Regions from separate parts of the Komagataeibacter europaeus genome, predicted to be linked through region 1. Evidence: riboswitches for the same ligand, from Rfam matches in the RefSeq annotation. Region 1 holds a riboswitch; each other region holds the start of a gene.
The links. Region 1 has a riboswitch for cobalamin ahead of S101446_RS10590 (carbohydrate porin). Riboswitches for the same ligand answer to the same signal wherever they lie in the genome.
Positions count from the first base shown of each region.

Region 2: linked by a shared signal. The riboswitch ahead of S101446_RS12320 (DUF1636 domain-containing protein) and the one ahead of S101446_RS10590 (carbohydrate porin) in region 1 are both predicted to bind cobalamin.
Region 3: linked by a shared signal. The riboswitch ahead of S101446_RS02810 (TonB-dependent receptor plug domain-containing protein) and the one ahead of S101446_RS10590 (carbohydrate porin) in region 1 are both predicted to bind cobalamin.

Region 1 is NZ_CP021467.1:2,294,004-2,303,631, forward strand. Features, by position in the region: gene S101446_RS10570 (cupin domain-containing protein) at 693-1,142, shown strand; gene S101446_RS10575 (EAL domain-containing protein) at 1,330-3,876, shown strand; gene S101446_RS10580 (23S rRNA (adenine(2030)-N(6))-methyltransferase RlmJ) at 4,068-4,919, shown strand; gene S101446_RS10585 (ribokinase) at 5,039-5,992, shown strand; cobalamin riboswitch at 6,013-6,237, shown strand; gene S101446_RS10590 (carbohydrate porin) at 6,384-8,021, shown strand; gene S101446_RS10595 (hypothetical protein) at 8,296-8,928, shown strand; gene S101446_RS10600 (peptide deformylase) at 8,952-9,479, shown strand; gene S101446_RS10605 (response regulator) at 9,449-9,628, opposite strand, start outside.
Region 2 is NZ_CP021467.1:2,662,327-2,671,954, forward strand. Features, by position in the region: gene cobN (cobaltochelatase subunit CobN) at 1-956, opposite strand, end outside; gene cobW (cobalamin biosynthesis protein CobW) at 989-2,041, opposite strand; gene S101446_RS12320 (DUF1636 domain-containing protein) at 2,047-2,445, opposite strand; cobalamin riboswitch at 2,604-2,848, opposite strand; gene S101446_RS12325 (histidine phosphatase family protein) at 2,903-3,433, opposite strand; gene S101446_RS12330 (CbtB domain-containing protein) at 3,603-3,827, shown strand; gene S101446_RS17750 (hypothetical protein) at 3,790-4,020, shown strand; gene acuI (acrylyl-CoA reductase (NADPH)) at 4,123-5,103, opposite strand; gene S101446_RS12340 (nitroreductase family protein) at 5,434-6,297, shown strand; gene S101446_RS12345 (branched-chain amino acid aminotransferase) at 6,441-7,532, shown strand; gene S101446_RS17755 (hypothetical protein) at 7,571-7,762, shown strand; gene S101446_RS12350 (hypothetical protein) at 7,759-8,187, shown strand; gene thiC (phosphomethylpyrimidine synthase ThiC) at 8,313-9,628, opposite strand, start outside.
Region 3 is NZ_CP021467.1:646,508-656,135, forward strand. Features, by position in the region: gene S101446_RS18730 (hypothetical protein) at 1-34, shown strand, start outside; gene S101446_RS18170 (hypothetical protein) at 316-771, shown strand; gene S101446_RS02805 (neutral/alkaline non-lysosomal ceramidase N-terminal domain-containing protein) at 879-2,243, shown strand; cobalamin riboswitch at 2,301-2,519, shown strand; gene S101446_RS02810 (TonB-dependent receptor plug domain-containing protein) at 2,639-4,738, shown strand; gene S101446_RS02815 (ABC transporter substrate-binding protein) at 4,752-5,576, shown strand; gene S101446_RS02820 (FecCD family ABC transporter permease) at 5,609-6,580, shown strand; gene S101446_RS02825 (ABC transporter ATP-binding protein) at 6,577-7,335, shown strand; gene S101446_RS02830 (pyridoxal phosphate-dependent aminotransferase) at 7,480-8,682, opposite strand; gene S101446_RS02835 (MFS transporter) at 8,819-9,628, opposite strand, start outside.

The DNA.
Region 1 (9,628 bases):
GGGAAAATATCACTTCGGTGTGCACGCCATCATGCGACGGTCCAGCGCCATATCATTGTTATTTCGGAACAATATGGACGCAGCCATTACATGCACCGCCACATTTCCCCTGTCCGGTATCATGAAATGGAACTTTTACAGTTCTGTCGAATGTGTCTCCCACTTACGCCACGCTGTCATTCCGGAAGCTATCTTAGGATGTGACATTCGCTTACCGAAACGACAGTTCACGCCAAAGATGTGTCACTTTGCGCCATTTTCCATAAAATATGCCGCGCAAGGGAATTTCAGAATAATGGTGCCCATGCCCTGCGGAAGAACCGCAGACAGGTCGTGACAGTGCAGGATCCGTCATTCAGGCCGCCAGCACGCCGAATTGTTTATGGCAATAGTGTTGCCCGCATGGTGTTGGAACGAGGGCCTGTCAGAAATGGGCTGAAACAACTGAATGATGAAAAATAAAAGTTTCTGGATTCGCCTGTTTTCAAAAATCTTTACCAGACACTGCCTGTGGAATGACGATATCCGGTAGATACAGTCCCGCACGTCCCGGCAGAACCCGAACCATCCGGCTTCATGCCCTGCCATACCTTATCCCCTCAATATCATGTGAGGGTCCACAGTCATGGAACCGCATCCGGCCATCAGGCGCTATGTCCTGTAATAACGATGACAGACCGGAAAGAGGGAAGATGCACGGATCAATACCTGCGCTGGCCGCCTGCCTTGTGCTTGCACCTATTGTCGCCCCATCCGCCCATGCGCAGACGGTCGCATCCGGGCACCGCGACATCCTGCTGCAGGCCACGAAGTCATGGAATGGCGTGGCCTATGAAAAATACCCCGCCACCCAGCCGGAACTGATGATGATCCGGCTGACCATTCCCGCCCATACCGCCCTGCCATGGCATACCCACCCCGTGCCCAATGCCGGTTATGTGCTGCAGGGGCAACTGACGATCCATGACCGCGACAGTGGAAAGACGGAAACTTTTCATCAGGGCGAAGCGTTCGCTGAATCCGTGAACGACACCCATCGTGGGGAAAGCGGCGACACACAGACCGTCGTGCTACTGACCTATGCCCTGACGCCGGGCACGCAGCCCTCCATCCCGGCCAAGGGAGAAAAACCGGAATACTGACCGGTCCCGTTGACGCCACGCTGTCTCCACAGGGCCGATCATGACAGTCAATACGTCCCTTTTCCATGTAATGAGGTTGGGACGGCAGACCATAAAACTGCCGCAATATAGTCAATAATAAAATAACATTTCATTGCCCCTGCCCAACGGTAGTGCATGCCCCCGACAGCCCTTTCCTGTCTGGGGCATGATGACCCTTTATATTGTGAAAGACGCGATCATGCCGGACATCACACGGATTTCCTCCCCCCTGCTGGAAAAGCTGCCCATGGCCGTGATGATGGCGGATGTCTCGGGTCGCATTGTGTACGGTAACCCGCGCGCCTGTGCCCTGACCGGCTATAACGCCACGGATCTGGCAGAAACGCGCCTGGGCCGCCTCTTTCCCGACAGGGCTGTCGATGCCACGGCCACGCTGGCCATGCCCACGACGCAGGACGGTTGCACCACCCTGCGCCGCAAGGACGGTCTGGGCATGCCCGTACGCCTGTACCGTGAAAGCATAAGCTGGGATGGCGGCCTGTACGAACTGGTGGCCCTGCTTGACCGCACGGAAGAAGAACAGACACGCGAGGACGCTGAAATCAGCGCCCTGATCGTGCAGGCGACGGACCGGGGCATTCTGGTCCTTGATCCACAATACCGCATCACCCACGCCAACCGCGCCCTGACCGACCTGCTGGGGATGGAGCCCGCCGCCCTGCACGATGCCCCGTTCGGCACGCTACTTTCGGGAGGGGAAAGCGATATCGCCACCCTGCGGCAGTTCCGGCGGAATCTGGCGCGGCGCACGGGGTTTGAACAGGATATCCATACCCGTGGAAAACAGGGCAAGGACCTGTGGCTGCGCTGTGCGGTAACCCCGCATTACGGGGCCGATGGGCAGCTTGCGGATATTATCGTCATCCTGCACGACATTACCCATGACCGGCAGTTGCGCGAACTGCAGCGCGACGTGGTGGAAGCGCTGACGGACCAGCTTTCGTTGCGCGAAATGCTGGACTTCATGTGCCGCCGTATCGAACTGATCGCGCCGGACTGCATGGCGGTGGTCATGCTGGGCACGGGTGGTGTCCTGCGCACGGGCGGGCACGGCGCGCTGCCCATGCCGGTATTGCAGGCTTTCGACGGGCTGGAAGCCAGTACCGCCGGCGGGGCCTGCGGTACCGCAATCGTCACGGCGCAGGACGTGGTCGTGCCCGACTTCAAGACCGAGACCCGCTGGCCCGCCCTGCGTGACGTGGCAGGCCAGCACGGGATCGTTGCGGAATGGGCAGTCCCCATCATCCTGCGCAATGGGGATGTGGCGGGCAGCTTCTCGCTGTATTTCCGCGCACCGGGGCAACCGGGGGCATGGCACCGGCGCATTGTCGGGGCCTGCGTGCATCTGGCCATGCTGGCGATTGAACAGCAGCGCAGCCGGGATTCAATCATCCGCCTGTCCTACACCGACCGGCTGACCAGCCTGCCCAACCGCATGTGGCTCAACCGCCGCATGCAGGAACTGTCCACCCGGCCATCGACAGCGCCCCTCAGCATCATGGTCATCGACCTCGACCGCTTTCGCAAGATCGTGCAGGCGCTGGGACAGGGCCGTGCTGACCAGCTTCTGCTGGAACTGGCCGCCCGCCTGCGCAACGGCATGGTGGGACGCGATGTGCTGGTGCGCACAGAAGGCGATGAATTCGTTGTCCTGACGGAAGAAAACGCGCCCGATGTCACCCTTCTGGCCGAACGGATCATCCATAACCTTGAAGAGCCGTTTACCGTTGACGGCATTCCCGTCAGCATTTCCGGCAGCATCGGCATAAGCACCCACCACGGTGAGGGGCAGGATGTGGAAGAGTCCCTGCGCCAGGCCTACACCGCGCTGGCGCAGGCCAAGAAGGCGGGACGATGCTGTTACCGCTTTTTCCACCCATCCATGAACCGGCAGGCGGATGACCATGTCATCCTGGCCTCCGCCCTGCGTGAAGCCATAGCCGACAACCGCCTGACACTGGTTTACCAGCCACAGGTCAACCTGCATACGGGCGAACTGCATGGCGTGGAAGCCCTGTCGCGCTGGGATGACCCGGTTCTGGGCATGGTGTCGCCAGGGCGGTTCATTCCCGTGGCCGAGGAAACCGGACAGATCCGCGCCCTTGGCGTATGGTCGCTGCGGGTCGCATGCGAACAGATGGCCGAATGGATCGCACACGACATTCCCGTACCGACCGTATCGGTCAACCTGTCCGCCATCCAGTTTCAGGATCCCGATCTGGTATCACAACTGGCGACCATCCTGCACCAGACCGGCGTGCCGCCGGAACGGCTGATCGTTGAACTGACCGAAACCGCCATGATCGAGAATTTCGACCAGACGGTGAACACCGCGACCGCCATCCGCAACCTTGGCATCGGGCTGTCGATGGATGATTTCGGTACCGGCTATTCCAGCCTGTCCAACCTGGCCAGCCTGCCCATAAGCGAGGTCAAGATCGACCGCAGCTTCATGAACGGCTTCGGCAGCACCGGCAATGTGCGTCAGGTGGTGACCGCCATCATCCGCATCGGGCACACGCTGGGCATGACCGTCATTGCCGAAGGCGTGGAAGAAGCCGCGCAATGCGCCCAGCTGCGCGATATCGATTGCGATGTCATACAGGGTTATTACTTTGGCCGGCCGATGAACACCGCATCCCTTGATGCATGGATCAGGGAACGCAGGGCCGAAGCCGTCCCGGTCGCCTGACGCACCCCATGGCGGCATGGGCGGCACGATGCCGACAGGCAGGATGACCGCCTGCATCGCCCTGCGCCCGCACCATGCCGCTCCGTGACTGCACGGCAACCCACGGACCGGCATGGAAAAAGACCGCACGATCCATTAACAGTCCTGCGGACCCCGTTCATGGGGCATGCAATCCGTGGGACGGCCAGACCTTGAATTACAGACACAGCTATCACGCCGGCAATTTTGCCGATGTCATGAAACATGTCGTGCTGGTGGCGCTGATTGACGCGCTGCGCCGCAAGCCCGCGCCTTTCTCCGTCCTCGACACCCATGCCGGTATCGGCCTGTATGACCTGTCGGGGCGCGAAGCGCAGTCAACGGGGGAATGGCGTGACGGTATCGGTCGCCTGCTGGACGCGCCAGCCGATCCTGCCGCACCGCCATGTATCGGGGAATGGCTGGAGATCGTGCGCGCCACGATCGCCGCGCATGAAGGACGGCTGTTCTATCCCGGCTCCCCCGCCATTGTAGCAAGCATGCTGCGACCGGGCGATACGCTGACATGCTGCGAACTGCACCCCGAGGACCAGCGCAGCCTGCGCCGCCTGTTCCGGCATAATCCCGCCGTATCCATCCATGGTCGCAACGGATATGAAGCCATTACCGGCCTGCTGCCGCCAAAACAGGCGAAGCGCGGGCTGGTGCTCATGGATCCACCTTTCGAGCAGAAAGATGAATTCCATGCCCTGGCAAAAGCCATCATCACGGCCCGCCAGCGTTTTGGCACGGGCGTCATCGCCGCATGGTATCCCATCAAGCACCGCGCGCCCACGCATGCCTTCCACAATGCACTGAAGGATGCGGGACAGCGCAACCTGCTGGCGCTTGAACTGACCCTGCGGCCGCCACTGGACCCGACACGGCTGAATGGCAGCGGCCTGCTGATCGCAAACCCGCCGTTCCGGTTTGAACAGACCGCGCGCGCCATCCTGACCACGTTGTGCCCGCATCTGGGGGATGATGGGACACAGGCGAACGTGGAATGGATTGTACCTGAATAACCAAAAACTTCTGATAAGCGGAAGGGCATGGCACAGGCAGGCTGCGTACCTGTATGGTTACGGACTGAAGTGGTAAAATGACCCTTGCGTGTTCATTTCCACTGTTCAGGATTTCATCAGTGCCGACGCCACAGCCCCATATTGCCGTCATTGGCAGCACCAATATCGATTTTGTCGTGCATGTCGCGCGTTTTGCACAGCCGGGTGAAACGCTGCATGTCCATTCCTCCACCACCGGGCTGGGGGGCAAGGGGGCCAATCAGGCGATTGCGGTGGCAAGGCTGGGGCAGGAGGTGGCGCTTGCGGGCTGGACGGGTCGTGACATGCTGGCAGACATGGCGCGCACCACGCTGGAACAGGCCAGGGTCAATACACGCTGGCTTATGGAAGACCCGGCGGCAGGCACCGGCCGGGCCTTCATCACCATCGACCATGCGGGCGAAAACCAGATCCTTGTCGATGGCGGGGCAAACATGCGCCACGGGGCGGAAGCCGCGTCCCGGCTCGCCCCTGCCCTGGATCAGGCCATACTGGTTATGATGCAGATGGAAATGCCCCCCGCACTGGTGCTGGAAATGGCCCGGCAGGCCCGTGCGCGCGCCATTCCCGTCATGCTGGACCCCGCACCGGTCCCGGCAGGCGGCCTGCCGGAAGACCTGTACGCGCTGACGGACATCCTGACCCCCAACGAACGCGAGACCCGTGACCTGACGGGTATCGAACCCACCGATGAAACAACCGCCCTGCAGGCGGCCCGCATCCTGCACGCACGCGGCGTACGCACGGCCATCATCAAGCTGGGGCATCGCGGCGTGGCGTATTCCGCACCGGATGGACAGGGGTTCGTCCCGCCCTTCCATGTCCGGGCTGTTGACACGGTGGCGGCGGGGGACTGTTTCAATGCAGGGCTGGCCTGCGCACTGGCGCGCGGGGCGGCGATTGGGGAAGCCGTGCGCTTCGCCGCCGCCTGTGGCGCGCTGGCCACCACCCGTCCCGGCGCCGCACAGGCCGCACCGGACGGGAAGGAAGTCGCAGCCCTGCTGGACCGGCAACCCCCGGCTGATCTTGCCTAATGGACTGTAAACGCTATAGTCCGGGTCACAAGTCAACGGTCCCGTGCAAACGGGTGAAAAAGGGAATGTCGTAAACCCCGGCTGGATGCCATATCCGGGGGTGCAGTCGGCAGCTGTACCCGCAACTGTAAACGCAGAGTACTTCATCTGGCGCCGCCACACGGCACCCACTGGCCCCGGCCGGGAAGGGAGATGGAATGCAGTGACCCGTAAGCCAGGAGACCTGCCGTTGTCCTTGACAATATCGCCGGGCGGGCCGACCGGAGATGGACACGAGACATGTACAAGACCACCTGACATCCCGTCCCCCGCGCCAGCAGTGGCCCGTTACGTTGGGCCGCTTTTTCCAGCCCCTCATGGCTGGCCCCATCCTGACGGGATGTTTTTTTGCATGAAATTCCTCTTCGCCCGCGCGGCACGCCATGGCCGCACGCGTGCCCTTCTCTTCTCCTGCGGCCTGATCGGCATTACAGAAGCCGGCGCCCATGCGCAGGCCCAGACACAGATCGCGCAAGACCGTGCCCGACTGGGCAATTCCACCCCGCTGATCCAGCAGATCGACCCCGCCACGGTGCGTGATTCGGAGCGCGCGCAGGCCGATACGGAAGAAAAGGCCGCGGTCGCGGCAGGGGGCGAGGACAGGCTGGACACCAGCGGCAACCTGCTGGGCAACATGTGGGGCGCGCGGCCGTGGCTTTACAAACACGGCATCACCTTCGACATACAGGAAGTCGATGAGGTCTGGGGCAACGGCACCGGCGGCACGCCCAGCACCAATGGCGACGGGCAGGGTTCGGGCACCGGCCCCGCCTATGACGGCGTCACCATGCCGACGCTGACCATCGATACCGAAAAGCTGTTCGGACTGAAAGGCGGCCTGTTCAACGTCAGCGCGCTGCAGACGCGCGGGCGCTCGATCTCGCAGGATCACCTGAACAACTTCAACCCCATAAGCGGGTTCGAGGCCGACCGCTCCACCCGCCTGTTCGAACTGTGGTACCAGCAGTCCTTCCTCAAGGGAAAGCTGGACGTGAAGATCGGCCAGCAGGACCTTGATACCGAATTCCTGGTCAGTGATTACGCGTCTTTGTACCTGAACGCCAATTTCGGCTGGCCCATGGCCCCTTCGGTCAACCTGTATGGTGGCGGACCGTCATGGCCGCTGTCCTCGCCCGCCATCCGCATCCGCTACCGCCCCAGCGAGAAATTCACCTTCATGTTCGCCGCCGCCGACGACAACCCGCCCGGCAACCGCTACAACTCCCTGCCCATCCAGCAGGCCACCGGGTCCGGCAGCGGCTTCAGTTCCGATCCCACCAGCCAGACCTATGACGGCGCCAACGGCACGAACTTCAACATGGGCAACGGCGCGCTGCTGATCACCGAACTGCAGTACGCGCTCAACCCGCAGCCGGCCGACATGTCCAACGTGACCAAAAATCCCGGCCTGCCGGGGGTGTACAAGCTGGGTGGATACTACGATACCGCGAAATTCGCCGACTACCGCTACAACCAGCGCGGCGGTTCACTGGGGGCGGCCACGCTGAACGCCAGCGCCACGCAGGCCGACCTGACCCCGCGATGGGACCGGGGCAACTGGATGGTCTATGGCATCATCGACCAGATGATCTGGCGGCCCTCGCTGACATCCCCCCGCTCGCTGGGTGCATTCGTGCGCGCCACGGGCAACGGGGGCGACCGCAACATGATCAGCTTCGCCATCGACGCGGGGCTGAACCTGAAGGCCCCGTTCAGGGGACGTGACAACGACACGATCGGGCTGGGCTGGGGCATCGGCCGCGCCAGTTCGGGGCAGCGCCAGTTCGACCGCGACAGCCATTCGCTGGTGCAGGGCAATGAAAACCACCTTGAACTGACCTATCAGGCGCAGGTCACGCCATGGCTGGTCATGCAGCCCGACTTCCAGTACGTCTGGCACCCCGCCGGCGGCGGTGCCGACCCGTCCTTCCCATACCGCCGCACCGGCGACGAGGCGATCTTCGGCCTGCACAGCAATATTACATTCTGATGGACGCATATATTCCGGCCCGTAAGGATCCCCATGCCTCGGGTGGGGCATGACGCCCGTCCCGCTGGTGCCCGTCCTGCTGGTGATGGTACGGCTGCCATTCGCATTCGCGGCCCATAATCCGCGTATTCCCGCCACAGGAATGGCAAGAGAAGACAAAAGCACAGGGCGGAATTGAAAATTTACATTGTTGTGAGGAACGGACCCCTTCTATACGCCTGAATACACAGGCACATGGCTGGGTCCCGTGCCGCATTGCAAAAGGAAAAAACCGTTGCGCCGTCTTGTTGCTTTATGTCTTCCGCTCGGTATGGCCGCCTGCGCGCAGCACGCCCCCCGTCCCATGGTAAATTACTGCCGGCAGCCTGCTGTTGAATCCGCGGTGGTGGCCATTGCCAATCAGGGCGCGCCCAATGCATCCCCGGCCATCCGTTTCGAAGACGGGACGGTCAAGAGCGCCGTCTATAACGACCATATACAGGTCATGGCCTGCCATGGCAGCCTGGTGCGCAAGGATGGCACGCGGCAGGACGGCATCGCCGTCGCCCGCCTGCCGCACATGCGCACGGGATGGAAGGAAATCTGGGGCACCAGTGCGGCCAGCCACCAGTGGATATCGGATGCGGACATAGAAAAAAACAAGCAGAACCGGTACGCCGACTATTACGAACATACCCCGCAGGCCTGCAAACCCTATGCGCATGACCTGTTCTACGGCACGCAGAAATCGGACAAGGAAACCGAACACCTGCGCGAGACACTGTATGACTGCCTGGCGGAACATGACGTCAAGCCGCTGCGTCCCGTATCCGGCGTGGACCATACCTACAGCCCGTTCGGCATGAACTTCTACATTCCGTATTACACTAACCTGAACGCGGACGATAACGGTCCCTTCCTGTACTGATCGCAAACCGGAACCCAGCCTGCATGGCCATCCTGCCGATTGTCCGCTTTCCCCATCCCTGTCTGGAACAGGTGGCGCAACCCGTTGATGCAACGGCGCCCGCAACCGCGCAACTGGCGCGCGACCTGCTGGAGACCATGCATGCGGCCCCGGGAATCGGGATAACCGCATGTCATGTGGGCATTGCGCAACGCGTGGTGGTGATTGACCTGCCGGATGGGGATGGGCCGCATGTCTATGCCAATCCCGAAATCATCTGGCAGTCGGCGGAAACATCCACGCAGGAAGAAGGCAGCGTGTCCATGCCCGGCATCCACGCGCCCGTCACCCGCCCCGCGCGGATAAAAGTGCGCCATGCGCGCCCTGACGGCGGGAATGTGGAAGAAGACGCCGATGGCCTGCTGGCCACCTGCCTGCAACATGAAATCGACCAGATCAACGGCATATTCTGGCTGAAACGCCTGTCACGCCTGCGCCGCGAACGGGCGCTGAAGCGTTATGCCAAGCTGGGACGTGGCGGTCAGGCCACCTTGCCATCATCCAGCATGTAACCGCTGGAACGCACGGTACGGATCAGGTCCGCCCCACCCGTGGCGTTCAGCGCAAGACGCAGCCTGCGGATGTGGACATCCACCGTGCGCTCTTCCACATGGATACGATCATCCCACGCGGCGGCCAGTATTTCGGCGCGCGAAAACAC
Region 2 (9,628 bases), 370 kb from region 1:
ATGGGGCAGGCGGGAATGCGGCCATCCAGTTCGGGCAGCACAACCTGCATCGCCAGATCGGCCTGTGACAGGCCGCGCACGCTGTCGCGCCATACGGCAAAGGGAATGCCCGGCTGCTGCACCTGCAGCACCGGCACGCCCGCAAGATCCAGCGGGGAGCCGCTGTCGTCGCCCGTGCGGGCGGAAAAAAAGGTAGCGTTTATGATGACATCCGGCGGGTTCTCAGCCAGCCGCGCGGCCACGATGCGCGCGGATTCGGGATTCTTGAGCGACGTGACATGGACAAGGTCCGCCCCCATGCCATGGCTGGCCAGTCGGGCCGCAAGCTGCGTGATGGGGGCAATGTCCCCCGCCAGCAGGTGCGCGCGGTAGAACACCACCATGGCCCGCAGCGGCAGGGCTGGATCGGCGGCGTGCAGTACTTCGGCCGGTGGCAGGGGAACGGGGACAGCCCCGTCATCCGGCCCACGTCCGGCCAGATGCGCCATAAGCCGCAGGGCTGCCTGCATGTTGGCCGTCCCGCCGGTGCGCAGCAGCGCGTCAAGGCGGGTGCGCATGGCTTCCGGCACGATGGACAGCGCGGCAAGGCGCGGGTCGTCACGCCCGTCCCCCGCCACGAAGGCCAGCGGGATCCCGGCCTGCTGGCAGGCACGCGACAGTTCTTCCGCGCCATAGCGCCAGTATTCCACGCCGCCGAGCAGCCGGACCACCACGCAGCGCGACCCCATGATCGTGTCGGCCACGTACAGGTCGATGGACATGGGATGCAGCAGGCGCGACAGCGTGGCCGTGCGCAGGGTCGCAGCCGGCGCGCCCTGCGCCGCGTGGGCCGCGTTCAGGCACAGCAGGTCACTGTCCGAAAAGGACAGGAACACGATATCCGCCGGGGCATGTCCTAGGTCTTCCGCCTGTTCGCCGTCTTCCAGCGTGCGGACCTCACGCGCAAGCAGGTGCATGGTGGCTGCCCGTTTCCCTCAGTCGCCCGCCGCTAGGCCTGCGCCAGCGTGGCAGTGATGGCGGACTGGTCCATGCCCTTCTGGCCAATGACCACAAGGCTACCCGTGCGCGGCGCGTCAGGGGGCAGGGCGCGGTCGAACTGATGGCGGAACCGGCTGCCGACCCCCTGCACCGCAAGGCGCATCGCCTTGCCGCGTACCGTGGCGTAGCCCTTCATGCGCAGGATGTCGTGCTGTCCGGCCAGTGTTTTCAGGCGGGCGATGAAGCCCTCCACACTGTCCTGTTCAGGGATGGGGGCGACGAAGCTTTCAAAATCATCATGCTCGTGCTCGCCGCCTTCGGCGTCGTGGTGGGACGGGCGGGCTTCAAGGTCGTCTTCCGCCGCTGCGTCAAGGCCCAGCAGGATGGCGGGGTCCACCTGTCCGTCGGTCGCGCGCACCACCTTGACCACGCGCGGGATCTCGGCGCGGATGGACGCTTCCACCGCATCGGCCTGCGCCGGGGTCATGAGGTCGGTCTTGTTCAGCACCACCAGATCGGCGGACAGCAACTGGTCCTCGTACACTTCCGCCAGTGGGTTGTCGTGGTCCAGCGACGGGTCGGCGGCCTGCTGGCGGGCGACTTCGTCGGGGTCATCGGCAAAGCGGCCGGCGGCGACGGCGGGACCGTCCACGACCGTGACCACGCCGTCCACCGTCATGCGGGTGCGGATGGTGGGCCAGCCAAATGCCTTGAGCAGCGGCTTGGGCAGCGCCAGCCCCGATGTCTCGATCACGATATGGTCGGGTGGTGCCTCACGGTCCAGCAGGGCTTCCATCGTGGGCAGGAAGTCATCGGCCACCGTGCAGCACAGGCAGCCATTGGTCAGTTCCACGATATCCTCGTCACGGCACCCTTCCACGCCGCAGGCGCGCAGCGTGTCGCCATCAATGCCCAGCGTGCCGAATTCATTGACCACGATGGCGATGCGCCGACCTTTCGCATTGGCCAGCACGTGGCGCAGCAGCGTGGTCTTGCCCGCCCCCAGGAAGCCGGTGATGACAGTGACGGGTACCCTGGCGCGGGCCGTGGCGGATGGGGTCATGGCGATCAGGCTCCTGAAAAAAGGGATGCGGGGAAACGGCCGCGCACCATGTCCGACAGGCTGGCGGGGCGGCGGGATGGCATGACGGTGCCGCTGCGGGATGCGCCGTAGGCGGCGACATAGGTCATGAGGTCCGCTGCCTTTTCAGGGCCAAGTCTGGCCAGCAGCCAGCCCCATTTGCCCGGCATGGCCACAACGGCGGTGCAGCCGTCATTGCACGCGGCAAGGCAGTTGACTTCATGCACCACGACCTGCGGGTTGCCTGATGCCAGCGCCTGCATGGCATCAAACAGCTGGCGTCCGGGCGGGTTGTCGGAAGCGGGCAGGCCACGGCGGCAGGTCACGCAGACATGCAGGTGAACGGGACCGGCTTCCGAGGGTGCGGGTAGTGGGGGAGTGCTCATGACGGTGCGTGCCCTTTCGCGGCGTTGCTGCGCGCGGGCAGCGGTGGGCGGGGTGCGCGGTCAATGGCTTTGCGCGCTGCGCATGGGCAGGGCGGGCGCCTGTCGCGTGCCGGGCACCCCGCCGGCCATGCGATCGAATTCGGTCCTGTTATGTCCGCCTGCGGGCGGACATGATGGCAGGTCTCCTGGCTTGTGGCGGAGGGTGCTGGGGTCAGCACCCTCGATCCCGGCGGCCTTCCCGGTCCCGATCATGGGAACCAGTGGCGCATGTCGGCCCGCAGGACGCGGACCGGGCCGGGAGACAGCCACCTACAGTTGCGGGGGCAGCGACGGAATTGCCGGTATGGCGCACCGTCTTCCCTATTCTCCCCCACAAGGGGGAACCATCAGCGGCGGATTTAGACGATCGATCCCCGCACTGTCAAAGAAACCCGGCATGCGGGCGCATGTCATGCGGTCATGGCAGCGGTGCGCCACTGACAGCCACGCGCCATGCTGCATGACGGGTCAGGCATGTACGGGTCAGGGGCGCGATATCCAGTCGCGACAGCATGGCGGCCGTTCCGCCAAGGGCGGCGACCATGATCGCCCGGACAACCGTGGCGTCGGCCACCACCGTAACCCGTGCGGGCGTGGGGGACAGGGTTTCAAGCCAGCGCGCCACGCGGTGCAGGTGTGCGGTCCGGCTTTCCCCGCCCGGCGGGGCGAAACCGGCATCGGCGATCCAGCGCGCAAGGTCGGCGGGGGACAGGTCTTTCAACGACTGTCCGGCCCATGTTCCCATGCCGGGCGCGCGCAGGGCGGGTTCGGGCATGGCGTGGCGCGCGCCGAAGGCCGGCATGGTGGGGGGGAACAGGACCTGCCCGGCATCCACGACATGCCGGGCAAGGCTGGCGGGCAGGGGGCATGTTTCGCCATGCATCGGGAAAACGCCACGGCGCACGCAGTCGGGGGCAGGCAGCGCGAGACAGGTCAGGGTCTGGTTCATGCCCTGCTGCCCTGCGTGTGGGGGAGACGTGGGGTCTGCAAGGGAATGATTGACCTTCCGTGTCAATTTTGAAAACATGGACCCAGATCCGGTTATGGGAAGGACGGCCCGATATGGTGTGTCCCCTGCATGCTGCTCCGGGTCGCACGTGATCCATGGAGTTACCAGTATGAGCCAAGATACATCCGTTCTGTCCAGCGCCGCTGTCGCCGCACCGCAGGTTTCCATCCCGGTCCGCGACCTGCTGCCGTGGGGTGTGTTCGGGCTCGTCCTGGCGTCGCTGCTGATCTATTTCGTGGGTGCCGAGCAGGGTGCGACCTCCCTCATTTCCGGCCATTACGTGCATGAATTCGTGCATGATGGCCGTCACCTGCTGGGTTTCCCCTGCCACTGAATCAGGGCTGCGTGCCCGCTATGGCGCGACGGTGAATGAAGGACGGCATGCCCCGGTGGGCGTGCCGTTTTTTATTGTGCGTGTTGAAAGACCATTTCCTGAAATGCGGTCAGGAAACGCCGCCTTTTTTCAAAAAGGCGGCGCCCAAGGACTTTTGTTTATTTTCAATAACTTGATTTCAGACGGTTTCTGAAATCCAGTCCTGAAACGGTCTGTAAATCATAAGAAAGTTTTTGGTGAAGCTGTTTTCAGAAAGCTTCGGAAATTGCGATCCCGGTGCAGGAAGGGCGGCATCTCAGACCATATTGATGACGGTCCGCCCCCGGATATGACCGGCAAGGATACGCGGCGCGATCGCGATGGCGTCGGCCAGGCGGGCGTCATGCAGCATGCTGTCCAGTCGCGCGGGATCGATATCGCGCGCAAGGCGGGTCCATGCGGTCATGCGGCGCGGACGCGGGCACATCACGCTGTCGATTCCCTGCAGGCGTATGCCGCGCAGGATGAAGGGCGCCACCGTCAGCGGCAGCGCCAGCCCCCCCGCCAGCCCGCAGGCCGCCACCGTGCCCCCGTACTGGACAGAAGCGCACATGGTGGCCAGCGTCTCGCCCCCCACCACGTCGATTCCCCCCGCCCAGCGTGCGGTTTCCAGCACCTTTCCGGTGGGGCTGAGGGTATCGCGCGGCAGCACTTCCGTCGCTCCCAGCCCGGTCAGGTAGGTATGGAGCTGTGGCCGCCCTGTCACCGCCGCCACCTGATAGCCCAGCTGCGCCAGCAGCATGATGGCCATGCCCCCCACGCCGCCGCCCGCACCATTGACGACGATGGGGCCACTGGTGGGGGTCACGCCGCCTTCCTCCAGGCTCATGACACACAGCATGGCGGTAAAGCCCGCCGTGCCGATTCCCATGGCCTGCCGCGCGCTCAGGCCGGCGGGCTGTGGCAGCAGCCAGCGTCCCGGCAGGCGCGCCATGCGGGCCAGGCCACCCCAGTGGCGTTCGCCCAGGCCCCAGCCGGTGGCCAGCACCTGGTCGCCGGGGCGGTGGACCGGGTCATCGGAATGCAGCACGCGTCCGGCCAGGTCGATGCCGGGGATCATGGGAAACTGGCGCACCACCGGCGCGCCACGGGTCATGGCCAGCGCGTCCTTGTAATTCAGGCTGGAATGATCGATTTCCACCGTCACGTCCCCTTCGGGCAGGGCCGTGGGATCGACCTGCTCCAGCCGGGTCGTGACCACGCCATCCGCGCGGCTGATCATGAGGGCATCGAACATGCTGGCAGTCTTCCGTGATGATGAAGGGAAAAAGGAACGCGGGACCACGTTCAATGCATCCTTCATGCCCGAATTAGGTGCATCTTCCTATGTACAGCCGCGTGATTTCGCATGATCGTGAAGCGGCGCGGTCCGGAAAATTGTTGATTATACAAAAGGATTTTAAAACGGGTTGCGGTCGGGTTCCAGATCGCCCCTGTCATCCTGGTCCCTGATGCGGGCTGGCATGAAAAAGTGCAGGTCTGGTGTGACCTTCCCACGCTTCCCGCAGGGGGGACGGTGTGGTGTGCTGCTTTTTCAGCCACTATTGCACAGGCAGGAGGCATGCCGATGTCCGACGTCACAGTTTCTTCCTTTCCCGCCCTGTCTTCCATGAACGCGTTGTGGCAGGCGCGCTATGGCATCCGCCCGCCCGCCGGCGCCCTGCCCGAAAGCCCGGTGGCGCGCAGCCTCATGACCCATCGTTCCGTTCGCGCCTTCAGCCCGGCGCCATTGCCCGATGGTGTGGTGGAAGCGGCGGTGGCGGCGGCGCAGTCGGCCTCGACGTCATGCAACCTGCAGGCATGGAGCGTGATCGCCGTGCGTGACCCCGCCCGCCGCGCCCGGCTGGCAAAAATCGCGGGGGACCAGGATTTCATTGCACAGGCGCCACTGTTCCTTGCGTGGATTGCCGACCTGTCGCGGCTGGAACATGTGGGACAGGCGCAGGGTCGCGCACTGCCGGGAGCAGACTGTCTGGATACCTTTCTTGGCGCGGTGATGGATACCGCGTTCGCCGCGCAGAACGCGGCGGCCACGTTCGAATCCTACGGTCTGGGAATCGTGTATGTGGGCGGGGTGCGCAACCAGCCCGAAGCCATCGCCACGGAACTGGGCCTGCCTGCGCGCACATTTGCGGTATTCGGCATGAGCGTGGGCTACCCCGACCGCAAGAAGCCGACCGCCATCCGCCCCCGCCTGCCGCAGCATGCCGTCCTGCATGCCGAGCAGTACGATCCCGCCGCCGCCAATGACCGCGCCACCATTGCCGCCTATGACGAACGCCTGCGCGCCGCGCGTGCGGCACAGGGGCAGCCCGCGCTGGGATGGAGCGAAAGCGTGGTGGCAAGGCTGGGTGACATCAAGGCGCTGCATGGTCGTGAACACCTGCCGCAGGTGCTGCGGACCCTTGGCTTCATGCTGGGCGAGGCATGAAAAGCAGGGGTCATGCGCATGGGCCGGGGTTGACCGGCACAATGTTCTGGTGAACTTCTGCTCATATTGCCCGCGTCTGTTGGCGGGCAGGGGGCGCGCCTTATGTATCGCGCCAGCGCCATGATGAGAGAGAAACAACGGCTATGGACTGCGCCACTTCCCTTCCCTTTACGCTTTCCCCCAGCACATCACCGGTTTCGCCGCAGCGGCGGGCGGAGATCCTGGCCAATCCCGGTTTCGGGCGTGTCTTTACCGACAATATGGTCGTGATCCGTTATGTGGAAGGCAGGGGATGGCATGATGCCCGCGTACAGCCCTATGCACCGATTTCGCTGAACCCGGCGGCGGCCGTGTTGCACTATGCGCAGGAAATTTTCGAGGGGATGAAAGCCTATCGCACGGCCGAAGGCGGCATCACCCTGTTCCGCCCCTATGCCAACGCGGCCCGTTTCCGCAAGTCGGCCGAACGTCTGGCGATGGCCGACCTGCCTGATGAAGTGTTTGTCGAGGCGGTGCGCCAGCTGGTGCGCATCGACCACGCATGGGTGCCCGGCAACCCCGATGAAAGTCTGTACATCCGCCCCTACATGATCGCGAGCGAGACGTTCCTGGGCGTGAAGCCCGCGTCGGAATACATGTTCATGGTCATCGCATCGCCCGTGGGCGCCTATTTTGGCGCGGAGGCGGTCAGCGTGTGGGTGTCCGATTTCTGCCGCGCCGCCCCCGGCGGCACGGGGGAAGCCAAGTGCGGTGGCAATTACGCCGCAAGCCTGCTGGCGCAGCAGGAAGCCAAGGGCCATGGCTGTGCGCAGGTCCTGTTCCTTGACGCGGTGGAACGCCGCTGGATCGAGGAAATGGGCGGCATGAACGTGTTCTTCGTCTTTGATGACGGCACGCTTGCCACCCCGCCGCTGACCGGCACGATCCTGCGTGGCATCACGCGCGACTCGCTGCTGACCCTGGCGCGTGAGATGGGCCTGACCGTGCGTGAGGAACCCTATGCCATCGACCAGCTTTATGCCGATGCCGCGTCCGGACGCCTGAAGGAAGTGTTCGCCTGTGGCACGGCGGCGGTCGTGTCCCCCATCGGGCGTTTCCGCAGCCACAAGGGCGAAGTGGTGATCGGTGATGGCAAGGGTATTGGCCCCGTGACCGAAAAGCTGCGCAATGCCCTGATCGGCATCCAGCGCGGCACGGCGCCCGACACCCATGGCTGGGTGGAAAAGGTTATCTGATTTTTCGCTCATGGATCGGGTGTCCCGCATGCCCGGCCATGATGGATGATCATCATTCAGGGGCGGCCCATGCTGTTGCAGCGTGGGCCGCCCCGTTTGCATCCGTGCGGATAATGGAAAAGTTTTTGGTGAAGCTTTTTAAAAAAGCTTCAGAAAACGCTGATTTTCAAAAAACAGCACCCGGAACTTCTGGAATTTTTATCGTTACAGGGAAAGAACAGGATCGATGAGCGAGAAGACACTGGATGTGACAGGACAGTGGGACGGGCAGTTCAGCTATCCCCACACGCTGACACCCGAGTTTTTCTCTGCCTCGCTGTTCGAGAATGGTGGCCATGTGGGCGGCACGGTGACGGAACGCGCCACGTCGGGGGCCAATGCCGGTGAATGCTTCATCGCCACGGCGCGGGGGGAGCGGAGCGGGACGCGGGTACGTTTTACGAAAACGTACGAAGACGGCGTGCGCCAGCATGCCGTGCTGTACACGGGCACACTGAACGCGGATGGCAACGAGCTCGAGGGGGAATGGCGGATTGCCGGTTCCTGGTCGGGGCCGTTCCTTATGATCCGCCGCGCGGGGGGGCGTGCCGTCGCGCGGGACAGGGTAGCCGAAGCGCCGGTGTCCGATGCGGACTGCGTTACCATTTTCCGCTAGAAGATTACTTCAGGGGACAGAAGTTTTTGGGTGCCGCCTTTTTTCAAAAAGGCGGCGTTCCCTGAAGTTTTTTGAAAAAAGCTTCACCAAGAACTTCTGTATGTCTGGTGGTGGCAGGCTGCGTCTTATTGCGCAGGTGTTGCCGCTTCATCCACCGGCACATAGATCCGGTTGCCGTTGCTGCGGAATTCCTCCTTTTTCTGTTCCAGCCCCGCCTGCCGTGCGGCATTGGCCTTCAGGTCGTGGCTTATGCGCATGGAACAGAATTTGGGGCCGCACATGGAACAGAAATGCGCGTTCTTGTGCGCTTCGCGCGGCAGCGTTTCATCATGATAGGAACACGCCGTATCCGGGTCGAGCGACAGCTTGAACTGGTCATTCCAGCGGAAGTCGAAGCGCGCGCGGCTGATCGCGTCGTCACGGATGCGCGCCGCCGGGTGCCCCTTGGCCAGATCGGCGGCATGGGCGGCGATGCGGTAGGTCACGACGCCAACCTTCACGTCATTGCGGTCGGGCAGGCCAAGATGTTCCTTCGGCGTGACGTAACACAGCATGGCCGTGCCAAACCACCCGATCATGGCGGCGCCAATGCCCGACGTGATGTGGTCGTAACCCGGCGCGATATCGGTCGTGAGCGGACCAAGCGTGTAGAACGGCGCTTCGCCACATTCACGCAGCTGCTTTTCCACGTTGACCCTGATCTTGTGCATGGGCACGTGGCCCGGCCCTTCGATCATGACCTGGCAGCCTTTGGCCCATGCGATTTTCGTCAGTTCGCCCAGGGTTTCCAGTTCGGCGAACTGGGCCGCGTCATTCGCATCGGCAATGGAACCGGGGCGCAGTCCGTCCCCCAGCGAGAACGAGACATCATAGCGGCGCATGATGTCGCAGATTTCCTCGAAATGCTCATACAGGAAGCTCTCGCGGTGGTGGTGCAGGCACCATCCCGCCATGATCGACCCGCCGCGTGATACGATGCCCGTCACGCGGTCGACCGTCAGCGGCACATGCCGCAGCCGCACGCCGGCGTGGATTGTGAAGTAGTCCACGCCCTGTTCCGCCTGTTCGACCAGCGTGTCGCGGAAGATTTCCCATGTCAGGTCCTCCGGCACGCCGCCGACCTTTTCCAGTGCCTGGTACAGCGGCACCGTGCCGATGGGCACCGGCGCGTTGCGCAGGATCCAGTCGCGGATGTTGTGGATATTGCGCCCCGTGGACAGGTCCATGACCGTATCCGCGCCCCAGCGGATGGACCAGACCATCTTCTCCACTTCTTCCGCAACCGATGATGTGACGGCCGAATTGCCGATATTGGCGTTGACCTTCACCAGGAAGTTGCGACCGATCACCATGGGTTCCAGTTCGGGGTGATTGATGTTGGCGGGCAGAATGGCGCGGCCCGCCGCAATTTCGGACCGCACGAATTCCGGGGTGACGAAGG
Region 3 (9,628 bases), 1.6 Mb from region 1:
CGATTGGACAGACCAGAAACCGGGACCGTCCTGACTGGTAGATCAGCCTGTTAGGAAATATTTCCCATAATCATGTCGGGTATTCACCTGTTTTTTTGCAGGGGGTTGCGGCACGGCCTGCAAATGTCTGGGTGCCGATCCGTACATTCCTGAATATACACCGAATATCAAGAATATTCCCCGATATGGTTACGGTGACGTAATTACCATTATCTGGCGCCGGACCTGTCTGATACGGTTTATTACATCATGAAACCTTACATTCATGGTCGTGCGGCATAATGTATTAGGGGTCGAATTAAAGGATATCATATTATGAAGCGTTCAATTCTTTTCGCACTGGCACTTGGCGCCTCCCTTCCGCTGGCAGCACATGCCCAGTCCAATGACTGGAACCAGGGCGGTGAACAGGGCGAACATGGTGGTCGCGGCGGCCATGGCCATCACGGCGGTCGCCATAACGGGGGCGAAGGCAACCGTGGCGGCCAGGGTGGCGATTACCAGCGTGGCGGTGACCAGAACGGTGGTCAGGGCGGCGAACGCGGTGGTGAACACGGCGATCGTGGCGAACGCGGCGGCGAAGGCCGTGGCGACCGGAACGGTGGCTTCGGTGGTCAGGGCAACCGCGGCGGCGACAGCCAGAATGGCGGCTGGGGCGAACATGGCGGTGGTCGTGGTGGTGAAGGCCAGAATGGTGGCTGGGGCGAGCACGGCGGCGGTCGCGGTGGTGACCGCAACGGTGGCTGGAACCAGAACAGCGGTTCCAACTGATCTCCCTGCTACCCGAAAGGCCCGGCATATTGCCGGGCCTTTTTTTGTTACAGATGGACGCACTGATATCGTGCCCGTCATACGCAACGGATAAAGGGGACAGGATCGTGCCATCCAGACGGGATTTCATGGCGACCATCGCCTCTGGCGCCCTTGTGGCGCTGGGTGCGGGACCGGTACGCGCCGCCACGACCGGGAAACCGGCGTTTCGTGCGGGCAGCGGGCGGGCCGATATCGTTTTCCCGTCCGGCCGGTTTCCCATTGACGGCTTTACCGGACAGCACGACCCGCTGGCCGTGCGTATCGTGCTGCTGGATGACGGGACAACCCGGCTCGCCATTGTCGTGGTGGACCTGACATCCATCTCCGGTGAACTGATCACCGCGATCAGGACCATCGTGACGGATGTCGCGGGCATTGCCACCCCGGACATCATTGTCAGCGCCAGCCACACCTTTTCCGCGCCGCACATATTCGCAGCGGGGCAGGCGCCGCCGGGCACGGACATGAAAGCCAATGCCGCCGCATGGCAGGCGGTCATCCAGGCCGCGCGGCAGGCCGCGACACGCGCCCTTGCGTCCCTGCAGCCCGCGCGCCTGGGTGCCGGGCAGGGAACAAGCCGGGTCAGCGTGAACCGTGACGTGCGGACCCCGTATGGCTGGTGGCTGGGCGCGGATGACGCGGGGGATACGGACCCGACCGTAAGCGTGCTGCGCATTGACCGGCTGGACGGCAGGCCGCTGGCGATCATGACGAATTTTGCCGTGCAGTCCTCGGTCATGGACGGATCGGTCACCAGCACGGGCGGCAGGCTTGTGACGGCCGACCTCGCCGGTGCGGCCATGCGGCATGTCGAGGCACGGTACGGCCCCGACGCCACCGCCCTGTTCATGGTGGGGGCGGCGGGCGATCAGGCCCCCTATCTTCAGGCCAGCCGTCCCGTCGTCAATGCGGATGGCAGGGCGGCCCGGATTGACATCCATGAAGCCGGGTTCGCGATTGTCGACCTGCTGGGCGCGCGCCTTGGCACGCAGATTGTCGATGTGGCGGAACGGATCAGGGCCGTCGATGCACCGACACTCGACATCCGGCGGGAAAGCATACAGGTGGCGTCACAGGCGTTCTCGCCCCGCACGGACCGCGCCACGGGGCCGGTCACGACATTTTCCTATGATGCGGGGCCGCCGGTTGCGCTGCCCGTGGTGCTGGTCCGGATCGGTGACCTTGCGCTGGTGGGCGTGCAGCCGGAACTGGCCGCGGGCCTTGGCGTCCGGATCCGCGCGCATTCGCCCTTTGCGCATACCATGGTGGCCACGATGGTTGATGGCGGGGCCAAATACATGCCCGATGCGCGCAGCTATGACCGCCATACCTACGAAGCGCGCAGCTCCCCCTTTGCCAGGGGGGCGGGGGAAGCCGCCTGTGCCCGGATCGTGGCATTGCTGAAGCAGGCCCTGCCTGCCGCCCGGTAACGGCCGCCAGCGGGCATGGGGCGTAAGGCAGCCCGGGTTGACAGGACCGCCCCGCACGATCAGAACCGTGCCGACGGTTTCCCCCTGCGGGGGGATGAAAAGGGAACGGGGTGCGGATTGCGATCCAATGCCCCGGCTGTCCCCGCAACTGTAAGCGGTATGTCCTTGCATTGCCGGATGTCATGGTCCGGGCCACTGGAAACTGCGGTTTTTCGGGAAGGTCGTGCAGGATGCCACGCCGTGAGCCAGGAGACCTGCCGTCATAGTGGTTGCGACCGGGAACTGTCTGGCGGGGTGTCCTGACGGTGTGGCGCCACGGATTTCCCTACGGACCGGAAACCGTGTGGTGGCACGCTCTCGTGGCAACGATGATGTGACCGCGAGACCTGAACCCGATGATCCTTTTCCGTAATCTGCTGATTGCCTCCACCACATTGATGACAATGGGGGCGGCGGTGGCGCGCGCTGATGCCCCTGCCGGGCAGGGCGCGCCACAAAAGCAGCCCGGCCGCGCGCATGTGGTCAGGGATCAGAAACCGAAAGCTGCCGTTCCACCGGGCGATGCGGGCCTGCCCGAACTGATCAGCGTCAGCGCCGCCCGCAGGCCCACGGCAGCCGATGACATCGGCACCAGCATGACCATCATCACCGAACGGCAGATCCAGACCCAGCAGCGGCGCAGCCTGACGGACATCCTTGCGCGCCAGCCGGGGCTGAACGTGGTGCAGACGGGCGGGCCAGGTGGCACGTCGTCCATTTTCATGCGGGGCAATAACGCCAACGAGGTCAAGGTCCGCCTTGATGGCATGGACATCAATGACGGCAGTTCCACCAGCGGCCTGTTTGATGCCGGGGCGTTCGTGACCGACGGCATGGGCCGGATCGAGATCCTGCGTGGCCCGCAGAGCGGTCTGTACGGCGCGGACGCCATGGCCGGTGTCATCGACATCACCACCGCACGCGGACAGGGTCGCTTCAGGCCGTTTGTCCGGATCGAAGGCGGTGGCTACGGCACGTTCAACCAGACATTCGGCGCGCGCGGCAGCCGGGGACGGTTTCATTACAATGTGGAATTTTCCCATTACCGCATGGACGGGTTCCATAATATTCCGTCCTATATCGAACAATATTATGGCGCCAGCCAGCAGCAGAGGCATGAAGGCAACCGCGATGACAACCGTGGCGTCAACACCCGGCTGGGTTATGACGTCACCCGCAGTTTCGACCTGGGGCTTACGGCGCGGCTGATACAGGACAACAACCATTCCTATTCGGTGTATGACCTGCAGAGCGAAAATCTGTACGGTGACAGAGGCGTGCGGGAACAGACCACCCGGAACGAGGCTATCGTGCGCGGGACGGCGCATCTGGTATCCTTCCACGGCCTGTTCGATCAGGTGCTCGGCCTTGGCTACATGACCAACCGCAACCGCTGGACGGAGACGGGCACAAGCTACGGCAGCCCGGTCAATCCCGATCCCGATTATTACCGGTCGAGCCGACTGAAGGTGGACTGGCACGGCACGTTCAATTTCAGGCAGTATGGCCAGTTGCTGATCGGGGCCGAGCATTTCCACGACACGTTCAATACCAGCCATACGGCGTCCAGCATGTGGGATAGCGGATACGATACCTCCGCCAGCATGGATACGACCGCGGGCTACGGGCAGTATCAGGGGAACTGGAACCATATTCTGTACGGCGCAGCCAATATCCGTTACGACGCCAATTCACGCTACGGCAACCATGTGACATGGCGCGTGGCACCCGCGATCCATGTGCCGGGCACCGGCACCATCATCAAGGCCAGCGCCGGTTCCGGCTTCCATGGACCGTCATTGTACCAGCTGTTCGCAAGCCAGGTGGGCGCCGGATATTCGGAAAAGGGCAATCCCAACCTGAAGGCGGAGCAACTGATCGGCTATGACGCGGGTGTTGAGCAGAAACTGCTGCATGACCGTCTGAATTTCGGCGCAACTTGGTATGACAACCGGGTCAGGAACCTGATCCAGTCCTCGCTGTCGATTGATTCGTCATATGACTACAACTACTCCTACGCCAATGTGGCGAAGGCGCGAATGTATGGTGTGGAAGCCTTCGTGAACTGGAAGGCGCTGCGTACCCTGGAATTCAACCTCAGCTACACCTGGACCCATGCGCGCGATGAAACGAACCACGACGAACTGCAGCAGCGTCCGCAGCACAAATTCAATTTCAACACGACATGGACCCCCATCCGCGACCTGACATTTTCGGGCAACATCCTGTACACCAGCGGCTGGCGCGACCTGCCGGTCATCGGTAGCGAGACATGCAGCACATGCGCAAAAGGGCATGGGTATTTCACCATCGACGTGGCTGCCAGTTACAGGATCAACCGCTATGTTTCCGTCTATGCCCGCGCCGACAACCTGCTGGACCGCCAGTTCGAGGAACCGATCGGGTACCTGCAGCCCGGTCGCGCCGGTTATGGCGGCTTCATGCTGAATTACTGACATGAAGGGGGTTATGGCGGGCATTGTCGCGGGTCTTCTTGTCTGTGCCCCGATGGCGCGGGCGCAGTCCCTGCCGCGCGTGGTGTCGCTCAATGTCTGCACCGACCAGTTATTGCTGCTGCTGGCCGGACCGGGGCAGATCGTGGGCGTGACGCCGCTTGCGCGCGACTGCTGGAATGCCGTGCTGTGCGAACAGGCGCGCAATGTGCCGATCCTGCGCCCCACGGCGGAAAATGTCGTGGCGTCCCACCCTGATATCGTACTGGGGGAGACCTATACCGCGGCTGTCGCCATTCAGGCCGCGCGTGAATGGGGGGCGCGGGTTGTCGTCCTGCCGCCCGCGCAGGCGCTGGCGGATATTCCCGGCCAGATCATGACGGTGGCGAACGCCATTGGCGCCGGCGCACGGGGGCGCGCGCTGGCCGGGGATTTTGCCCGCCGCCTTGCATCCCTTTCAGCCAATCCCGGTCCCGCCGACCCGACAGCCGCGATCTACGCCGCCAATGGTTTCGTCACCCGCGCGGGGTCATTGCCCGATGATGTCCTGGCCCATGCTGGCCTGCGCAATTATGCAACTGTCATGGACCGGCAGGGGACGGCCCGCTTTTCCATGGAGATCCTGATCGCGCACCCGCCCGACCTGCTGGTGCTGGACCGTTCGGGGCAGGGCACGTCCCTGGCACAGTCCATGCTGGATCATCCCGCGCTGAAACAGGCCTTTGCCGGGCCGCACCATCTGGATCTGCCCGCCCGGCTGTGGTTGTGTGGCCTGCCGCAGACACTGGACAGTGTCGCCATGCTGCGTGCCGCCCGCGACAGACTGGGGACCATCCGGTGAAACCTGCCCCTAATGCCCTGTTACTGAACATCATGCTTCTGGTGGGGGTGGCGGGCCTGTCCTGCGCGTCGCTCATGTGGGGGGAAACCCGTGTCATGTTCGCGCATGCGCTGGCGGACCTGCTGGCGGGGCGGCATGGCGCGGGTGCCGTCATCGTGGGGCAGCTGCGCCTGCCGCGCACGCTTCTTGCCATCATGGTGGGGGGAACGCTGGGCCTGTCGGGGGCGGTGTTGCAGGGGTACCTGCGTAACCCGCTGGCCGATCCCGGTATCCTGGGGGTATCGGGTGGCGCGGCGCTGGGGGCGGTCAGCGTGTTCTATACCGGCCTCATGCAGGTTTCCATCGCGGCCCTGCCGCTGGGCGGGCTGACGGGGGCGCTGTGTGCCGTGGTCGTCCTGATGGGGCTGGTGGGACGGGGCGGCACGCTGGTGCTGCTGCTGGCGGGGGCGGCGCTGAGCAGCTTTGCGGCGGCCCTGACGGCGCTGGTGCTGAACCTTGTGCCCAGCCCCTATGCATCATTCGAAATCATGCACTGGCTCATGGGATCGCTGACGGACCGGACCTTTGCCCATGTGTGGATCTGCCTGCCGGGCGTGGCCTGTGGCACGCTGCTCATGCTGTCGGCAGGGCGTGCGCTGGATGCGCTGACACTGGGGGAAGACGTGGCGGAAAGCCTTGGCTTCCGCCTGCACGGGGCATGGGGCATCCAGACGCGTATCGTGCTGGGGGCGGCCGTGGCCGTGGGGTCGTGCGTGGCGGTGTCGGGCGCGATCGGCTTTGTGGGGCTGGTGGTGCCGCACCTGCTGCGGCCGCTTGTGGGGTATCAGCCATCGCGGCTGCTTGTGCCGTCCTTTCTGGGGGGCAGCATGCTGCTGCTGTTGGCGGATATGGTGGTGCGTGCGGTCACGGTCGGGCCTGAACTGCAACTGGGCGTGTTGACGGCGCTGGTGGGCGCGCCGGTTTTCCTTGCCCGCGTCATCATGCTGAAAAGAACCGTGCCATGACCCTTCTGCAGGCACGCGACATCTCGCTCAGGCGCGGGGACCGGGCGGTTGTCGCCGCCGCGTCGCTTACGCTGGCGCGGGGACGGGTCATTGGCCTGATCGGGCCGAACGGGGCGGGGAAAAGCACGTTCATGCGCATGCTGGCGGGATTGCAGCCCCCTGATCGCGGGCATATCGCGCTGCTGGGCCATGACATGGGCCGGATCAGCCCGACGTTACGCGCCCGGCAGCTTGCCTTCGTGCCACAGCAGGGCGAACCGCCGCCGCCCATGCCCGTGCGCGCGCTGGTGGCACTGGGGCGCCTGCCGCATGGGCAGGTCAACGCGCAGGCCGCCCGTCATCCGGCGGTGGCGCGTGCCCTGGCCGCCACCGGCCTGCTGGACCTGTGCGCGCGCCCGGCCAGCCATCTGTCCGGTGGGGAACGGGCGCGCATGAACCTGGCCCGCGCGCTGGCGACCGACACGCCGGTCATGCTGGCCGATGAACCGATCGCGGCACTCGACCCGGCGCATGCCCTGTCGATGATGCGGCTTTTCCGCCAGCAGGCGGGGCAGGGGAAGGGCATTGTCGTCGTGCTGCACGATCTGGTCCTGGCGACCCGGTTCTGTGATGAACTGGTGCTGATGGACAATGGCGCCGTCATCCGTCATGGCCCGGCCACGCAGGTGCTGGATGATGACATCATGCGCACGGTTTACGGGGTAACGGTGCGGCGGGTGGACGGCGCTGTCCTGCCATGGGCGCTGTGCCGCTGACAGCCGTCGCATGATCCGGGCGATGGACCGCAGGCGGGGTCATGCAAGGCCGCGCCATTTCCCGCGCAACGCAGCCGCATGACCATAAAAAAGACCGGGGCACCATCCGGATGCCCCGGCCTTTTCCCGGATACGGGTCCGGCCTTACTTCAGGCCATCCACGAAGGCCGCGATGCGACGGCAGCCTTCGCGCAGGGTATCCGTGTCGGTGGCGTAGGAAATACGGAAGAACGGGCTCATGCCATAGGCCGCGCCCTGCACGGACGCCACCTGCTGTTCTTCCAGCAGCGCCATGACGAAATCGGCGTCGGTCGCGATCAGGCGGCCACCGGCCGAGGTTTTGCCCATGCACCCGCTGATGTCGGGATAGACATAGAACGCGCCCTGCGGCGTATGGCACTGCACGCCCGGAATGGCGTTGAGCAGGGAGACCACCAGATCACGCCGCGCCTGATATTCCGCCGCGCGGTCCTTCAGGAAATCCTGCGGGCCGTTCAGCGCGGCCACGGCGGCGGCCTGCGCCAGCGTGTTGATGCCGCTGGTGGACTGGCCCTGCATGTTGTTCATGGCAGCAATCAGCGCGCGGGGACCGCCGCAGTAGCCCACGCGCCAGCCGGTCATGGCATAGGCCTTGGACACGCCGTTGACGGTCAGGACACGGTCCTTCAGCCGCGGCTCGACCTCCGCGATCGTGCAGAAGGTGAAGCCGTCATAGATCAGGTGTTCATAGATGTCATCGGTCATGATCCAGACCTGCGGGTGCTTCAGCAGGACGGCGGCGATGGCTTCCATGTCCGCGCGCGGGCAGCATGCGCCGGTGGGGTTGCCGGGGAAGTTCAGGACCAGCCACTTGGTCTTTGGCGTGATCGCGGCCTCAAGCGCTGCGGCGGACAGGCGGAAACCCCCCTCGGCAGGGCAGGGCACGGACACGATGGAGGCCCCGGCCAGGCGGGCGATATCGGCATAGCTGATCCAGCTTGGCGTGGGCAGCACCACCTCGTCACCGGGGTTGATGGTGGCCATCATGGCGTCATAGATGATCTGCTTGGCGCCGTTGGCCACCAGGATTTCATCCAGCGCGTAATCAAGGTGGTTTTCGCGCTGGAACTTGCCCTGCACCGCCTTTTTCAGCGCGGGCTTGCCATCCTGCGGCGGGTATTTGGTGTCACCCGCGCGTGCTGCGGCAATCGCGGCGTCCACGACATGTTCGGGGGTGGGGAAGTCGGGTTCGCCCGATGACAGGCTGACGATCTTCATCCCTTCCGCCTTCAGCATCGATGCCTTGTCGGTCATCGCGGCGGAAGCCGAAATCCCAATTCCATTCAGTCGATCCGCAAACCCAGGCATCAGACGTTCTCTCCACTTCTACTCATGCAACAGGACACTATGCTCGCCGCGCATCGTAAATCGTTTCGACGCGGCTTAGATACCGACGAAAATCATCTGGCCCCATACAACAATACTATGAAAGCCGGACAGCACCTTACCCCGCCTGCCCATCCATGCGGATCGGGTTGCGCACCATGGCCAGTGACAGCCCGGCTGCGATGACCAGGGCGGCGGCGCACATGTACCATGCCATGTCGAAACTGCCGGTCCACGCCACGATATACCCGGTCAGGATGGGCGACAGCAGCCCCAGCGAATTGCTGCATGTCAGCGTGACACCGGTCACGGCACCCATTTTTTGGCCGTCTTCCACCATGTCGGTCAGCAGCGCGGTATTGGCGCCATTGGCCGCCATAAGGCAGGCCAGCGCACCCGACAGGACCAGCAGGATGGGCATCATGGTATGGAACTGCGGCAGCAGCCCGATCGTGGCGGCCCCGATAAGGCAGGTGGCGACAATAAAACGCCGCGAAGGCGGATGAATGCCATTGCGGAAGACCACATGTTCCAGCACCCGCCCGATAATGACCGCGCCAACGGCCGCGACCAGGTAGCACAGGGCCGTACTGTTGCCCGTGCCGGTGGTGTTGATGTGCAGTTCATGGATCAGGTACAGCGGCATCCACGACATGACCAGGAAGTTCAGGTAATTCTGCGTACACTGCACCACCAGTATCCCCAGGAAGGAGGAGGAGCGGAACAGGTTCCTGATTTCCCGCACCGTGATGGGCCTGCGCGGGGCGGCATCGGCCTTCTGCGCCGGGTTGCGGTACACCAGCCACCACACCAGCGCCCACGCAATGCCCACCGCGCCCAGCGCCATGAATTCGCACCGCCACCCGAAAAAGGTAATCAGGTACGCCCCCGCGATCGTGCCGCCGGCCAGGCCAAGTTGCATGCCCGT